Regions from separate parts of the Pseudocitrobacter sp. CD920760 genome, predicted to be linked through region 1. Evidence: riboswitches for the same ligand, from Rfam matches in the RefSeq annotation. Region 1 holds a riboswitch; each other region holds the start of a gene.
The links. A riboswitch is a leader RNA that binds a small molecule or an ion and turns the genes downstream of it on or off. The one in region 1 is predicted to bind thiamine pyrophosphate.
Positions count from the first base shown of each region.

Region 2: linked by a shared signal. The riboswitch ahead of tenA (thiaminase II) and the one ahead of thiM (hydroxyethylthiazole kinase) in region 1 are both predicted to bind thiamine pyrophosphate.
Region 3: linked by a shared signal. The riboswitch ahead of thiB (thiamine ABC transporter substrate binding subunit) and the one ahead of thiM (hydroxyethylthiazole kinase) in region 1 are both predicted to bind thiamine pyrophosphate.
Region 4: linked by a shared signal. The riboswitch ahead of thiC (phosphomethylpyrimidine synthase ThiC) and the one ahead of thiM (hydroxyethylthiazole kinase) in region 1 are both predicted to bind thiamine pyrophosphate.

Region 1 is NZ_CM173490.1:3,427,670-3,431,879, reverse strand. Features, by position in the region: gene AC1MKH_RS16170 (DUF7916 family protein) at 1-413, shown strand, start outside; gene crcB (fluoride efflux transporter CrcB) at 410-784, opposite strand; gene AC1MKH_RS16160 (universal stress protein) at 800-1,222, opposite strand; fluoride riboswitch at 1,300-1,367, opposite strand; TPP riboswitch at 1,464-1,561, shown strand; gene thiM (hydroxyethylthiazole kinase) at 1,596-2,381, shown strand; gene thiD (bifunctional hydroxymethylpyrimidine kinase/phosphomethylpyrimidine kinase) at 2,378-3,178, shown strand; gene AC1MKH_RS16145 (NCS2 family permease) at 3,358-4,210, opposite strand, start outside.
Region 2 is NZ_CM173490.1:2,638,649-2,642,858, reverse strand. Features, by position in the region: gene AC1MKH_RS12490 (VF530 family protein) at 1-258, shown strand, start outside; gene AC1MKH_RS12485 (glycoside hydrolase family 10-like protein) at 324-1,652, shown strand; gene lysM (peptidoglycan-binding protein LysM) at 1,738-2,181, shown strand; TPP riboswitch at 2,260-2,362, shown strand; gene tenA (thiaminase II) at 2,427-3,110, shown strand; gene AC1MKH_RS12470 (ABC transporter ATP-binding protein) at 3,107-3,847, shown strand; gene AC1MKH_RS12465 (ABC transporter permease) at 3,874-4,210, shown strand, end outside.
Region 3 is NZ_CM173490.1:805,353-809,562, forward strand. Features, by position in the region: gene thiP (thiamine/thiamine pyrophosphate ABC transporter permease ThiP) at 1-1,283, opposite strand, end outside; gene thiB (thiamine ABC transporter substrate binding subunit) at 1,259-2,242, opposite strand; TPP riboswitch at 2,273-2,364, opposite strand; gene sgrR (HTH-type transcriptional regulator SgrR) at 2,401-4,056, opposite strand; gene sgrT (glucose uptake inhibitor SgrT) at 4,144-4,210, shown strand, end outside.
Region 4 is NZ_CM173490.1:229,810-234,019, forward strand. Features, by position in the region: gene thiE (thiamine phosphate synthase) at 1-587, opposite strand, end outside; gene thiC (phosphomethylpyrimidine synthase ThiC) at 587-2,482, opposite strand; TPP riboswitch at 2,569-2,678, opposite strand; gene rsd (sigma D regulator) at 2,729-3,217, opposite strand; gene nudC (NAD(+) diphosphatase) at 3,314-4,087, shown strand; gene hemE (uroporphyrinogen decarboxylase) at 4,131-4,210, shown strand, end outside.

The sequences.
Region 1 (4,210 bases):
AGATTCGCGCGATGACCGATAAAATGATCCTGGTGGCGAAGTTTTATGCGTCAGGCCTTGCCGAACCGCAGGAGTACGCCCGCTATGTTCTGGAAGGTGCCGATGGCGTGATGATTCCCGCGCCAGCCAGCTGTCGCGGCGCCTCAGAGGAGAAGGTGGCCTTTGCGCTGGCGGCGGTTCAGGCCGTCGGTGGCGTGGGCATCACCACGCTCAGCAGCAGCCAGGAGGGCGCAGATGAAGAAACGGTGCGGCAAATTGCACTCGCCAGTAAGCGCTGCGGCGCCGATATGTACAACTTCGGCGATGCCGGTGTCGCCGGAATGGCTGACCCGCAAGCGCTGTATGCGTTTTCGATGGCCGTTCGCGGTCGCCGCCACACCTGGGTGAGAATGGCGGCGTCGCTGGCGCGCTAAACCAGCGTCATCAAAAAGAATCCGGCAGCGGTCATCAGGAGCGATCCCACCACGTGAGTCATCACCGAAATCATCGCCCACAGATAGTTGCCATTTTGCAAAAGGGTGACGATCTCCGCCGAAAAGGTGGAAAAGGTCGTCATCCCGCCGCAAAGCCCGGTGGTAATCAGTAACTTCCATGCCGGGTCCAACTGCGGCTGGCGCAAAAAGAACGCCAGCGCCGCGCCAATAATAAAACCACCGACCAGATTAACCACCAGCGTTCCTGGTGGCAGGCTGGGGAAAAGGCTGTTCAGTTTCATCGACAGCCACCAACGAATGACACACCCGGTAGAGCCGCCAATAATAACGGCCAGTAATGAACGATACATCACGCGCGTAAATCCTTATGCTAAATGTTTGATCAGCACATCCACCGTCAGATGATTGATGTACTCAAGGGAGTGGGAGGCGAGCACGCCCAGCAGGCGATTGTGATGTCCGGCGATGACCAGATCGATACGGCGATCGCGGATACAGGATTCGACATCTTCAAAGCGACGGGTCGTGACCAGTTCCAGCGTTTGTACCGGTAAGGAAACGGATTCCGCCAGCTCGCTCAACAGGGCTTTGGCCTGAATGACTTCCTGCGAAACCACGTCATCCATCAGGCTGTCGGAGACATAATTGAGGGCGCGATAATCGGTGCTGATATGCGCGATGGTTATCGTCATCGCGTTCTCCTGCGCCATTTTTGCGGCGTGATCGAGCAGGGGAATGCCATCAAGACTGTTGTTAATCAGCACCAGCGCATGGTTGTAAACAGGCATAAAAAAACCTCGTCAGGTTGCGAGGTATGAGCGGGTCTTTAAACGACAGACAGCCTGACATACCTCCATGTTAAGAGGGTATACCAGGCGTCATCAGCCCCAGCAGGGCGGTTGGGAAAGGTGGAACGCCATCACCTTTATGAATAATTGTGGGCCGATGAGGGGGGGAATGCAAATGGTTTGTGCGGCTTGCTTCCACCCGGCACTTGCCGTAACCTGCTGCGATACACGAATTTGTTGTATTGATGACTCGGGGTGCCCTTCCTTCGTGAAGGCTGAGAAAAACCCGTACCACCTGATCTGGATAATGCCAGCGTAGGGAAGTCAGAGACCGTCAGGTCATTGCTTCTGGACGTTCTGGCAGGAGCAAACCATGCAAGCAGAGCCGCTTAGTCCCGCGCAAATCGCGCATTCGTTACATCTTTTTCGTCATCACGCCCCCCTTGTTCACTGTATGACTAACGACGTCGTGCAGACCTTTACCGCCAACGTATTGCTGGCGCTCGGTGCATCCCCCGCGATGGTGATTGATGCGCAGGAAGCCGCGCAGTTCTCTGCCATTGCCGATGCGTTATTGATAAACGTCGGCACGCTAACGCAGCCGCGCGCGCAGGCGATGAAAGCCGCCGTGTTGAGTGCGAACGCTGCGGGTAAACCCTGGACTCTCGACCCTGTCGCCGTGGGCGCGTTAACGCTGCGCACCGAGTTTTGCCACGACCTGTTGACCTTAAAACCTGCCGCCATTCGGGGAAATGCCTCCGAAATTATGGCGCTGGCGGGAATGAGCGCGGGCGGGCGCGGCGTGGATACCACCGATACCGCCGCTGCTGCGCTACCGGCGGCGCAGGCTCTGGCGCGTCAGATCAATACCATTGTGGCGGTGACGGGCGAAGTGGATTACATCACCGATGGACAACGCGTTGTCGCGGTAACGGGCGGCGACCCGTTGATGACCCGGGTAGTGGGGACGGGCTGTGCATTGTCTGCGGTCGTCGCGGCAAGCTGTGCGCTGCCGGGCGACAGGCTGGATAACGTTGCCTCTGCCTGCGCCTTTATGAAACTGGCCGGTGGTCGTGCGGCGGTCGATAACGGACCGGGCAGTTTTGTCCCCGCATTTTTAGATGCGCTGTATGCACTGAATGGGGAGGCACTGGCATGAAACGGATTAACGCATTAACCATTGCCGGTACCGATCCAAGCGGTGGCGCGGGCATTCAGGCGGATCTGAAAACCTTCTCAGCATTGGGCGCATACGGCTGTTCGGTGATCACCGCGCTGGTGGCGCAGAACACCCATGGCGTGCAGTCGGTCTATCGTATTGAACCGGATTTTGTCGCTGCGCAGCTGGATTCCGTGTTTAACGATGTGCGCATCGATACCACCAAAATCGGTATGCTGGCGGAAACTGATATCGTTGAAGCCGTGGCGGAGCGATTACAGCGCCATCGGGTGGAAAATGTGGTGCTGGATACGGTCATGTTGGCCAAAAGCGGCGATGCGCTGCTATCGCCCGCGGCGGTAGAAACGCTGCGTCAACGCCTGCTGCCACAGGTCTCGTTAATTACGCCGAATCTGCCGGAAGCGGCGGCATTGCTGGATGCGCCGCATGCGCGGAATGAGCGTGAAATGCTGGAACAAGGGCGCGCGCTGCTGGCGATGGGCTGCGGCGCGGTCCTTATGAAAGGCGGCCATCTTGACGATGCGGAAAGCCCCGACTGGCTGTTCACCCGCGACGGCGAGCAGCGTTTTACCGCACCACGCGTCATGACCAAAAACACCCACGGCACGGGTTGTACGCTGTCGGCTGCGCTGGCAGCACTGCGTCCGCGCCATAGCTGCTGGGGCGACACGGTGCTGGAAGCGAAAACCTGGCTTTCTGCCGCGCTGGCGCAGGCCGATACGCTGGAAGTCGGCAGTGGAATTGGCCCGGTGCACCATTTTCACGCCTGGTGGTGATCACCTGCATTTGGATGGATGACAAATGCAAAATTGCCTGATGGCGTTGCGCTTATCAGGCCTACAGAGAGTGTGCAATATATTGAATTTGTGAAGTTTTGTAGGCCGGATAAGGCGTTTACGCCGCATCCGGCAAATATCAGCACCACGCCACCAAAACGCGCTTGATGAATTCCTGATTAATGGCGCACCAGCGTGGCAAAGTAATACACCAGCGGCACTGCCAGAATCCATAAGCCGAGAGGGATTTCCCGCCACTTCCCGGCAATGGTTTTAATCATCACATAGAACAGCAACCCACCCGCGATACCCGTCCCGAAGCTATTGGCGATAAGCGTAATCATCACCATCATCAGTACCGGTAAGCCGTCGGTGAAATTCGCCAAATCCACCTTACGCAGGCCGCTAAACATATTCAGGCCAATCAGGATCAACGCCGGGGCTGTGGCTTCTTTGGGGATCATCAGCGCAACGGGGGTGAACAGCAGCATCAGCAAGAACATGATGGCGGCGGCAAGCGCAGTCATGCCGGTTTTACCGCCTGCTTCCGCCGAGGCTGAAGACTCAATCAGCGCCGTCGCGGCCGGAATACCGACCCACGGGCCCAGCGCGGCGGCAATGGAGTCAACCATAAACGGGCGGTTGATGTGCGGCATATTGCCTTCTTCATCCAGCAGGCCCGCTTCACCGCCGACGGCAAGCGTGGTGCCCATGGTTGAGAAAAACTCTGAGGCAAAAAAGACAAACAGATAAGGCAGGAAAGCGATATTCAGCGCGCCAATGATATCCACCTGCGCAAACACCGGAGTTAATGAGTGGGGCAGGGCGATAAAGCTTGATGGCAGGTGCGTGACGCCCGCCGGGATACCCACCAGCGTCGCACACAGAATTGCCCACAGGATAGCGCCAGGAATACGACGCGCCTGCAGGGCAATCGCCAGAAACAGCCCGCACAGCGCCACCAGCGCGCCCGGCGAAAGAAAATCCCCCAGCATCAAGGCGTTATTTTTGGCGCTTGCCAGCACCAATCCG
Region 2 (4,210 bases), 790 kb from region 1:
GATCCTTTGCACGGCGTTACGCTGGAGATGCAAATTAATGCCCTGGTGGCTCGCTACGGTTGGGAAAAACTGGGCAAACTGGTGAACATTAACTGTTTTAAGAATGACCCTAGCGTGAAATCCAGCCTCAAGTTTTTACGCCGCACGCCTTGGGCCCGAGCGGAAGTTGAAGCGCTCTATCTTGATTCCCTCGAAGACGATGAACCTCAGGATGGCGGATTTAACCCGTGGTTGCAGGGGCGAGACGATAAGATCTGATTCACTTCCCCTGCAAATCGTAAGAGAATATCGCCTCTCAAGGGACTAGTAGAAAACGGGCGTTTATGATCATCTCTTTGCGGGGCGTCTCCCCGGTCACTCAGGTTAAAAAACTAGGCACGCTGGTTGCCGCGGCATTACTTGTTGTCAGTTGTTCGTCTAAGCCACCGAGTTCACTTGTTACATCGCCAGGCAACACATCAAAGCCCGCCGGTAAAACGCAGCAGAGTAATGAACCAATGCGCGGTATCTGGCTGGCCACGGTTTCGCGGCTCGACTGGCCGCCAGTTAACTCGGTCAATATCAGCAGCCCCGCCATTCGTATCAATAAACAGAAAGAAGCGCTGACGGCAAAGCTCGATAACCTGAAACAACTCGGTATTAATACCGTATTTTTCCAGGTAAAACCCGATGGCACCGCCCTGTGGGATTCTAAAATTCTGCCGTGGTCCGATACCTTAACCGGCAAGATTGGCGAGAATCCCGGGTACGATCCGTTGCAATTTATGCTGGATGAAGCCCATAAACGCGGCATGAAAGTACATGCCTGGTTTAACCCGTACCGGGTAACAACCAACACCAAACCATCAACGGTGGCCGAGCTTAATCGCACGCTCTCACAGCAACCCGCCAGTATTTTTGTCCTGCATCGCGACTGGATCCGCACATCAAGCGATCGCTTCGTCCTTGACCCCGGTATTCCGGAAGCGCGCGACTGGATCACCAGTATTGTGGCGGAAGTGGTGGCGAAATATCCGGTCGATGGCGTGCAGTTTGATGACTACTTCTATACCGAAACTGCCGGCTCTACGCTTAACGATAACCAGACCTGGCGGCAGTATGGCCAGCAATATGCGTCAAAAGCCGACTGGCGACGCCATAACACGCAACAGCTTATCGAGCAGGTTTCACGCACCATTAAGCAGCTGAAGCCCGACGTCGAGTTTGGCGTAAGCCCGGCGGGCGTCTGGCGTAACCGCTCGCACGATCCTTTAGGGTCGGATACGCGCGGTGCGGCCGCCTACGATGAGTCTTATGCTGATACCCGCCTTTGGGTGCAGCAAGGCTTGCTGGACTACATCGCCCCGCAGCTGTACTGGCCGTTTGCCCGCGACGCTGCGCGTTATGATGTGCTGGCAAAATGGTGGGCGGATGTGGTGAAACCGACCAAAACACGGCTCTATATTGGCGTGGCGCTGTATAAAGTGGGCGAACCGTCGAAAAAAGAACCTGACTGGGCGGTGAATGGCGGCGTACCAGAGCTGAGTAAGCAGATCGATCTCAATGAATCAATCCCGGAAATCAACGGGACGATCCTGTTCCGCGAAGATAATCTCAATCAACCGCAAACCCGCCAGGCGGTGAATTATCTGAAAACCCGTTGGGGCCATTAATCCAGCCTTTTGTGCGCTACGCAAACCCGGCGTAGCGCACCTCATCTGCTATGCTTACCCTGACATTCTTTACTGGAGAACGGATATGGGACTGTTTAACTTCGTGAAAGAAGCAGGTGAAAAACTGTGGGACAAACTGACGGATTCGCATCAGGACCAGGGCGAAAAAGTCACCGAGCATTTAAAGAAACTCAATATTCCCGGTGCGGATAAAGTCCAGGTGACGGTCGTCGACGGGAAAGCCAGCGTCACCGGTGATGGGCTAACCCAGGAAGAGAAAGAGAAAATTCAGGTTGCCGTCGGTAACGTCGCCGGAGTCAGTGAAGTTGAGAATAACATCACCGCTGCCGATAGTGCGGATGAAGCCACCTACTACACCGTGAAATCCGGCGATACGCTGAGCGCGATCTCCAAAAACGTATACGGCAACGCCAATCTGTACAATAAAATCTTTGAAGCCAACCGCCCGATGCTTTCTCATCCGGATAAAATTTATCCCGGCCAGACTTTACGTATTCCTAAAGCCTGATAACCGCACGCTTGCCGGAAGTCATTCCGGTAAGCGTTCCCCCCTCGTTGTATTCACAGGCAAAATATCGTATAAAACCTCCTGTCCGAGGGGTGTCCAGTAATGGGCTGAGATGGCGCAAGCCGAACCCTTAGAACCTGATCTGGGTCATGCCAGCGAAGGGACGGGTTAGCCATCTATTTACACAGCCAATTCCTGTTCTTCCCTCATTGCGCCCGGATCTCCACTTTATTACTGGAGGTCCCATGTCTTTACCCCTGTTTGAAACCGGTCTTTACGGACGCCTTCGCACGCTCGCGGGTCACCACTGGCACGATTACGTCGCCCATGAATTTGTCCAGCAGTTAGGTGCGGGCACCCTGCCTGAACCTGCGTTCCGCCGATATCTCACCCAGGATTATCTGTTTTTAGTTCATTTCGCCCGCGCCTACGCACTGCTGGTGAGCAAACTGCAAAATCTGCCGGAAATGCGCGCGGCGACGGCATCACTGAACGCCATTCTCAATGAACTGCCGCTGCATATCAGTTACTGCCAGCAATGGGGATTAACGGAATCCGACGTTACGCAGGTGGAAGAAGCCGCCGAAACGGTGAATTACACCCGTTATGTTCTGGATGTGGGGCATTCAGGCGATGTGCTTGATCTGCTCACCGCACTGATGCCGTGCGTGGCAGGCTATGCGGAAATCGGCCTGCGCCTGCTCAACGATCCGGCAACCGTCTTTGAGGGTAATCCTTACGCGCCGTGGATCCGGAACTATGGTGATGAGGGATATCTGGCAGGCGTACAAGCCTCTCTGACGCTATTTGAAAATCTGGCGGCTCAGCGCGGTGGTGAAAGCCGTATCGCTGAACTTTCGTCTATCTTCACCACCGCCACCCGGCTGGAAAGCGCGTTCTGGCAGATGGGGTTGAACGCGAAATCATGAAGGCGGTGAATGAATCCCCCGCGATCAGGCTAACAGACCTTACGCTGCGTTATGGCAATAAGACGATATTCGAGAACCTGAACGTGACTATCCCGGCAGGGCATTTCGTCTCCTTGCTGGGTGCCAGCGGAGCGGGTAAAACCAGCCTGCTGCGCATTGTTGCCGGGCTGGCAGCCCCCACATCGGGTAGCGTGGCGGATGAACATGGTCGCTCGCTCGCAGGCCGAATCGCCTGGATGGGGCAACGCGATCTGCTCTATCCGTGGTTAACCATTGAACAGAATGTTTGCCTGGGGGCGCGTTTACGCGGAGAAAAAGCCGATCGCCAATGGGCACAAGAGCTGCTTGAGCGTGTGGGGCTAAGCAGCTATGGCCACGCCCTGCCGCAGACGTTATCCGGCGGGATGCGCCAGCGCGCCGCCATCGCCCGAACCCTCTATGAACAGCAGCCGATTGTCCTGATGGATGAGCCGTTTTCCGCGCTGGACGCGATTACCCGCGCCACGATTCAGGCGCTGGCGGCGGAACTGCTGGCTGACCGTACCGTGCTATTGATCACACACGACCCCGTAGAGGCCTGCCGCCTGAGTCATCACATTCTGGTTCTGGCGAAACATCCTGGCGGCATCGATGACTCCCACGTTATGGCTGGCCTGCCGCCACGCGAAGTTGACGATCCTCTGGTTATCCAGAGTCAACGTGAGCTTATGCAACAGCTCATTCGGGGGGCACAGTGATTTTCTTATCACGAATCTGGCGTGGGATGACGCTGTTTGCAGGCTTAGTGGGGTTATGGTGGCTGGCGACGCTCGGCTCTATTCCGGCATTCCTGCTGCCATCGCCCACGGCGGTAGTTCAGGCCCTGCACGATAATGGTCGTTACCTCGGCTGGCACACGTTGATTACCCTGGCGGAAATCGCCAGTGGCCTGGTGATTGGCGTACTGCTCGGGGCGATTCTGGCGCTGTGCATGGTCTTTTCTCCCCGTCTTCAGCGCTGGGTGATGCCGGTGGTATTAACCAGCCAGGCGATACCGGTCTTTGCCCTCGCCCCGCTGCTGGTGCTGTGGTTTGGTTTTGGCATGAGCGCCAAGGTTACCA
Region 3 (4,210 bases), 2.6 Mb from region 1:
ATCGGCGTCTCCAGCACTTTCAACGCGTAGGGGATGGCCATCAGCGCATTGGCGAAAATCACGATGCCATCGGCGGAGTCAGGCAGCCCGATAGTATTATTCAGCAGCAGGAAAAAGCCGGTCGCCAGCACAATCCCCGGCATAGCGAGAATCAACATGCCGCTCAGCTCCAGCGTTTGTCCGGCGAGCTGCGCATTACGCGCGCGCAGTTCGCGGCTGCTCCACAGCAGCATCATGGTGAGCACCACGCTCAATACCCCTGCGGCAACAGCGATGCGCAGTGAAGTCCACAGTGCCTGCCAGAGCGGCGGTTGTCGCAGGGCGTTGAGCATCGCCGGGTTGATGCCATCGACCAGCACCGCCAGCAGCGGCGGCAGCATCAATAACAGGGCCAGCGTAATCAGCAGACCATCGCTAAGACGGCTGTGCAGACGATCGTCCGGGTCGCGCCAGCCCTGCATTTGCGTATTACCGACGGCAATCGCCTTGCTCAGACGTTGGCTAACCAGCACCAACGTCAGGCAGCACGCCATCTGGATCAGCGCCAGCATCGCCGCCCGCGCCGGGTCATAATCAAAATTGAGCGCCTGATAAATCGCCAGTTCAATAGTCGTGGCTTTCGGCCCGCCGCCCAGCGATAGCACGGTGGCGAAGCTGGCAAAACAGAGCATAAAGATCAGCGTGCTGATGGGCAGAATTTGCCGACGCAGCCAGGGCCATTCCACGAAGCGAAAGAAATTGAACCCGCGCATCCCAAGCTGAGCGGCAAGCTGGCGCTGCTCGCCGGGGATTTGCTCCAGCGCCTGAAGCAGCAGGCGGGTCGCCATTGGCATGTTGAAGAACACGTGCGCCAGCAGGATGCCCTGCAATCCATAAGGCGAGAAATGCCACTCCAGCCCGAGTGATGTGAGTATCTGCGCCAGCCAGCCCTGACGCCCGTAGACGCTGAGGATGCCGAATACCGCGACCAGTACGGGCAAAATCAGCGTCATTGCGCACAGGCGCAGCAATGTTTCGCGGCCAGGGAAACGACGGCGATAGAGCGCGCGGGCGAGGAAAATAGCGGGCACAACCGACAGCAGCGCGGAGAGAAACGCCTGCCAGAAGGAGAAACGCACGACGTGCCAGAGGTAGCTATCCGCCAGCAGCGTCTGCCCGCTGGCATCCGGGGCGCTAAACCACAGTGCCAGAAAGGCGGCCAGCGCCACGGCGACGATAAGCGTCGCCGCCGTCACTCCAGGCCAAATCCAGCCGGGAATTAACGGCTGACGGCGCGTTGCCATGTCGCGATCCAGTTCTGACGCTGTGTGGCGACGTCCTGCGGGGTAAATTCCAGGGCAGTTTTCGGTTTATCGAGCGTCTCAAAGCCGGCGGGCAGCGTCACGTCAGCCACCGGATACATCCAGTTACCCGTCGGAATGGCCTGCTGGAACGCAGGGGAAATCATAAACTTGAGGAATTTTTCGGCCAGTTCAGGCTGTTTGCTGGCGGCGGTCCGCGCCGCCACTTCCACCTGCAAATAATGCCCCTCGGCAAATGAGGCGGCGGCGTAGTTATCTTTTTTCTCTTCGATAATGTGATACGCCGGAGAGGTGGTGTAGCTCAGCACCAGGTCGCTTTCCCCTTTCAGGAATAAACCATACGCTTCGCTCCAGCCTTTGGTCACGGTGACGGTTTTCGCCGCCAGTTTCTGCCAGGCTTCAGCTGTTTTATCGCCATACACTTTTTGCATCCACAGCAGCAGGCCCAGGCCCGGCGTGCTGGTGCGCGGGTCCTGATAAATCACCCGCCATTTCTGGTCGCTCTCGACCAGTTCTTTCAGGCTTTTCGGCGGATTCTTCAGTTTGTTTTTATCGTAAACGAAGGCGAAATAGCCGTAGTCGAAGGGAACAAAGGTGTCATCTTTCCAGCCGCCGGGGACGGTAACGTTACTCGTCGGCACGCCGCTTTTGGCGAACAGATTTGTCTGGCTGGCGGCTTGCAGCAGGTTGTTATCGAGCCCCAGCACCACGTCGGCTTTGCTCTTTTTTCCTTCCATGCGCAGGCGGTTAAGCAGTGAAACGCCATCTTCCAGCGCCACAAATTTCAGCTCGCAGCCACAGTCGGCTTCAAAGGCTTTTTTCACCACCGGGCCAGGGCCCCAGTCGGCGGCGAAGGAATCATAGGTGTAAACCGTGAGTACCGGTTTGGCGAAAGCTGGCAGGGCGAGAAGCGCCAGCAGCGGCAGACATTTTTTTAACACTTTGCACCTCAGTGAGCAGGTGGCAAAGGATTTTGAGTTGGCCTCAAATCCCTCCGCCGGCGTTATCCGGATCAGGTTCGACGGGTATCTCTCAGCAAATTTATGCACCCCGTTGAGTAGCTCGCTATTGTAATGATTACGTGAATAAATCAAAAGCGCTATGGATCCGGCGGGGCGAACCACGCGGATTTAAAGTCGAACCAGCCGAGGGTGTTCATGCGCACGCCGCGCATACTGCGTTGCCCCTGAATGCGCAGCCAGTGGTGGATGAGCGGCACAATTGCCTGTTGTTCCAGCAACTGTTTGCACCAGGTCGGGAGATCCAGTTCGCCCGCATGCCACTGTCGGATATCTGCCTGCCAGTCACGGGCGATGCAGTGCTGAAGCAGCGGCACTTCGCAAAGATGCGCGAACAGGGAGAAGTTTAACGGTAGCGTGAAGTTGGCGCTGTTGAGCCAGACATCGCTGACCACCTCGCCGCTGTGCCATTCGTCATAGTCCACTTCGTTAATCTCAAGTGTGACCTGATGCTCGGCCAGCAGTTGCGCCATGATGCGGGCAATCACTTTATGTTCGACATGATCGCGATAGAAACCAATCGTGATGCGCTCCAGCCCGGCGGGTTTTTCGTGGGTTTTGCTGTGCGCGTGGTGCCAGCGGGGCAGCAGGCCGTAGGCCGGGAACCAGTACTGTTGGTACTGTTCGCTGGCGTGATAGAGCAAATTCGCCGGGGCCAGCACGTGGCTTAACCACTGGCGTACGTGCTGATTGGCGCCGCGCGACGAGCGGGCGTCAAACAGCAGATAGTAGCATCCCTCTTCAAGCCGGCTTTCGACGGCCTGTTCGCTCTGGGTAGTGCCCTGTAACGTCAGACCACAGCTGAGATCTTCCGCCACGTCGGGTAATACCCAAACATTCACTTCATCTATTAATGCGCGAAAACCGAAATACTCTTCAAAGGCGTGGATTTTGAGCTGATTCTGGTTATTGCGCACCACCGCGTAAGGGCCGGTTCCGACCGGCTGGCGGGAGAAATGCGGCATGGATGACCACTCGTACGGCAGGATCATTGCCGGAGTATGACCGAGCAGCCACGGTAACCAGCGGTCCGCGTGGGAGAGATGGATATCCAGCGTCCATGCGGTTGGTGACACTATTTGAGTGATATGAGAATAGAGCGGCAGCCTGTTAATGCGTTCCAGCGAATGGATGATGTCTTCTATCTCCAGCTCGCGGCCATTATGAAAATGAATGCCTGGACGCAAATAAAAGCGCCAGTGCAGAGGGGATATCTCCTTCCAGTGGTGCGCAATATCGGCTTCCAGTTCCCCGTTTTCCTCATTTATGCGCGTCAGGGCACTGAAAATTTGTCGCGCAATATGGGTTTCAGATCGACGTAACGCCGTACCGGGCAACAGATTTTGCATCGGGCGGTAGTAGAGCACACGCAGAATGTGCCGCCCCTGGCGGAAGCTACGGCCCAGGTGAGAAACCAGCATCTGTCGCACCGTCGATTTGTCGCCAACCAGCTGTACCAGTTGGTCAATACGATCCTGCTCCAGCAGGTCTTCCGCCCGCTGCTGCTGCAATGCCAGCCCGGTATAGAGGAAGGTTAATCGCGAGCGTTTACCGCGCCCGGCCTCGGCTTCCCAGGTTAGCCAGCCCCGCGCTTCCATGGTGTTTAACAGGGTTCGCATATGGCGACGCGAGCAGCTCAGCAGCTCCGCCAGTTCGTTCAGCGTCGTTTCCTGCGCTTTGCCGTCGCAGCATTGCCACAGACGGATGAATTGTTGTTGCAGTCGACCAGAAGGCATAAAAGGGGAACTCCTGATAAAAACTCAGCAATTTATTAATCCCTATATTAAGCCAATAATCAATCTCGATGAAGCGGGGAGGTGAATATGAAGAGGTCAACCACAGGTCAGTTTTATCAGCACTATTTTTACGCAACACGTCATGTTTCCTGGC
Region 4 (4,210 bases), 2.1 Mb from region 1:
CGCCAGTCTGCGGCTTGCGTAATCGCGCTCACGACGGCGATGCTGCCAACGCCCGTCGCCAGCACTGCCGGCGCACGTTCAAGGCTAATTCCGCCAATGGCGACGGTGGGGTAATCGTCCAGGCGTTTAATATGCGCGGCGAGCTGTTCCAGCCCCTGCGGCGCGGAGGGCATCTGCTTGGTTTGCGTTGGGAACACGTGACCCAGCGCGATGTACGAAGGCTGCGCCGCCAGCGCCACGTCAATTTCCATATCATCGTGAGTCGATACGCCAAGCCGTAAGTTGGCCGCGCGAATCGCGTCGAGATCGGTGGTTTCCAGATCTTCCTGCCCCAGATGCACGCCATAAGCCTGGTGTTTAATCGCCAGGCGCCAGTAGTCGTTGATAAACAGACGCGCGTTATAGCGACGGCCGAGATCTATCGCGGCAACCACATCGGCCTCGACCTCGTCGTCGTGTTTGTCCTTAATGCGTAACTGAATGGTGCGTACGCCCGCTTCCAGCAAACGTGCGATCCACTCCACGCTATCAACAACCGGGTAGAGGCCCAAACGGAAAGGAACCGGGGGAAAATGAGGCTGGTACATTATAAATTCTCCTGAGGGATATAGAGTTCGCCACCCCGGGCGCGGAACTGACCAGACATCTCGTTCATCCCGGTCTCTGCGGCCTGTTTTGCCGCGTAATCGCGAACTTCCTGGGTGATTTTCATTGAGCAGAATTTGGGGCCGCACATCGAGCAGAAATGGGCAACTTTGCCCGATTCCTGCGGCAGTGTTTCATCGTGATAGGCGCGAGCGGTGAAGGGGTCGAGCGCCAGGTTAAACTGATCTTCCCAGCGGAATTCAAAGCGTGCTTTCGACATGGCGTTATCGCGAATCTGCGCGCCGGGGTGACCTTTTGCCAGGTCTGCCGCGTGGGCGGCGATCTTGTAAGTGATAAGTCCTTGCTTCACATCGTCTTTATTCGGTAAGCCGAGGTGCTCTTTTGGCGTGACGTAGCAGAGCATCGCGCAGCCGAACCAGCCAATCATCGCCGCACCAATCCCGGAGGTGAAATGGTCGTAGCCTGGTGCAATATCGGTGGTGAGCGGCCCTAACGTATAAAACGGCGCTTCATGGCAGTGCTCCAGCTCTTCGGTCATATTACGGCGGATCATCTGCATTGGCACATGGCCGGGCCCTTCAATCATCACCTGCACGTCATATTCCCAGGCGATTTTGGTCAATTCGCCCAACGTGTGAAGTTCTGCAAACTGGGCTTCATCGTTGGCATCCTGAATTGAGCCAGGACGCAGGCCGTCGCCCAGCGACAGCGATACATCATAGGCGGCGCAAATTTCACAAATTTCGCGGAAGTGCTGATAAAGGAAGTTTTCCTGATGATGCGAGAGGCACCACTTCACCATGATTGAGCCACCGCGCGACACAATACCGGTCAGGCGTTTGGCGGTCATCGGCACGTAACGCAGCAGCACGCCCGCATGAATGGTGAAGTAGTCTACGCCCTGTTCGGCCTGTTCCAGCAACGTATCGCGGAACGCTTCCCAGCTCAGATCCTCGGCGATCCCATTGACCTTCTCCAGCGCCTGGTAGATCGGCACGGTGCCGATTGGTACCGGGCTGTTGCGCAGGATCCATTCGCGGGTTTCGTGGATGTAACGCCCGGTGGAGAGGTCCATCACCGTATCGGCGCCCCAGCGCGTTGCCCACACCAGTTTTTCCACCTCTTCTTCAATCGAGGAGCTCACTGCGGAGTTACCGATATTGGCGTTCACCTTCACCAGGAAGTTACGCCCGATGATCATCGGTTCCGATTCCGGATGGTTAATATTGGCCGGGATAATCGCCCGACCTGCCGCCACTTCGGCACGGACAAACTCAGGCGTGATGTTTTGTGGTAGCAGCGTGTCGAAGCTTTGCCCCGGATGCTGCTGGCGCAGTACTTCGCTGCGAATGCGCTCGCGCCCCATATTTTCGCGCAGGGCGATAAATTCCATCTCCGGGGTGATTACCCCCCGACGAGCATAATGGAGTTGGGTGACGCGCTTGCCGGGACACGCGCGTTTTGGCGTCAACAGGCCGGTGAAGCGCAATTCGTCGAGAAATTCGTCCGCGAGGCGGGCCTGAGTATAGGCGGAGCTGCGCGCCGTTAAGGTTTCGCTATCGGCGCGCGCGTCAATCCACGGCTGGCGCAGTTTTGCCAGGCCCTGGCGGATATCGATTTTTTCGGCTGGGTCGCCGTAGGGGCCGGAGGTGTCATACACCGGGATCGCTTCATTCTCTTCGTACTGCGCATTATCCTCGCTGCCGCCAATGAGCGTGGGGCTAAGCTGAATTTCGCGCATCGGCACGCGTACGCCAGGCTGTGTACCGGCGAGATAAATACGGCGCGAGTTAGGGAAAGCGGTGCCTTCCAGAGTATCAATAAAGCGTTGAGCCTGTTCGCGTTGTTCGCGGCGAGTCAGTTTTGTTGTAGACATAGCGCATACCAAATAAAAAAGGATATGGCTTGTCAGACGACGGATGGAGTAATGGATGCACAGCGCCCGTGAAGGCAGAGGCATAAAGCTGAATTACTCTTGTTCCCTTCGCAGGTATTAGCCTGATCAGGTTCCGCGGATCCCGAATTAACGGTCTCAGCCTGTGTTTTCACACGTGGCACTCCGACAAGATGTAGCCCCATAAATGGGACGATGAATGTAAACTACGCGTTAATGCGTAAAATCTCAAGCGGGACGTTTGATCCCGGCGCTATCGTGCATCGCATCCAGCACGAGCATGATGAGCTTATCTTCGAGCACAAAACGTGCCTCCAGCGCCTCGCCGATATCCGACAATGCTTGTTGAAATTCAAAGCAATTATCGTGATCGATGGCCGTCTCCAGGCTGGAGTCGTAATAGTCCATAATCAACTGGGTGTTGGCTTCCAGCTTGGGCCAGATTTTAGTGGCCGTTAAAAGCGCGGCGTCGCCTTCCAATTTATGGAGAATGCGTTCATAAATACTGAAGTGGCAGGAGGAGAGGTAGTCCACCAGTCGCTGACAAAAATCATCCAGTGCTTTTTCATTCAGCCGTATAAACGATTCTTTGCCAGGCTTAATCCCAATCAGGTTGGAATAAGCGACAAGCAATTGCTTGCGTATGTTGAGCCAGCGGTCGACCAGTTTGTTACTGCCTCCAACATGCTCCGTCAGGCTTTCGAGCTGGTTTAACATGTGATTGACTCCGCACAAGTGGGTTTAAAGACTGCGCACTAAGATGTAACGATAATGTAAATAACATGCCAGTGAAGCAAAGGTAGTGCAATAGATATGGATCGTATAATTGAAAAATTAGACATCGGCTGGTGGGTCGTCAGCCATGAGCAAAAATTATGGCTGCCGGGCGGAGAATTACCCTGGGGCGAAGCGGGAAAATTCGACCTTGCGGGGCAACGCGCGCTGCTGATTGGTGAATGGCAAGGCTCGCCGGTGTGGCTGATTCAGCAACAGCGTCGTCATGATATGGGCTCGCTGCGGCAAATTCTCGACCAGGATGCCGGGCTGTTTCAACTCGCCGGGCGCGGCGTGCAGCTGGCGGAGTTCTACCGCTCGCATAAATTCTGCGGCTACTGTGGGCATACCATGCACCCCAGCAAAACCGAATGGGCGATGCTGTGCGACCACTGCCGTCAACGCTACTATCCGCAAATCGCGCCCTGCATCATCGTCGCCATTCGTCGCGATGACACCATCCTGCTGGCGCAGCATACGCGTCATCGCAACGGCGTACACACCGTGCTGGCCGGGTTCGTTGAAGTGGGCGAAACGCTGGAGCAGGCCGTCGCGCGCGAAGTGATGGAAGAGAGCAGTATAAAAATCAAAAACCTGCGTTATGTCACCTCCCAACCGTGGCCGTTCCCGCAATCACTGATGACCGCGTTTATGGCCGAGTATGACAGCGGCGATATCGTGATCGACCCCAAAGAGCTGCTGGAAGCCAACTGGTATCGCTATGACGATTTACCGTTACTGCCGCCGCCGGGAACCGTCGCCCGTCGACTCATTGAAGATACTGTCGCACTCTGCCGGGCAGAGTATGAGTGACACTCATGTTACACTGGCGTGAAAGAGCTCAAGGAATGGAAAAATGACCGAACTGAAAAACGATCGTTACCTGCGTGCGCTGCTGCGTCAGCCTGTAGATGTCACCCCTGTCTGGATGATGCG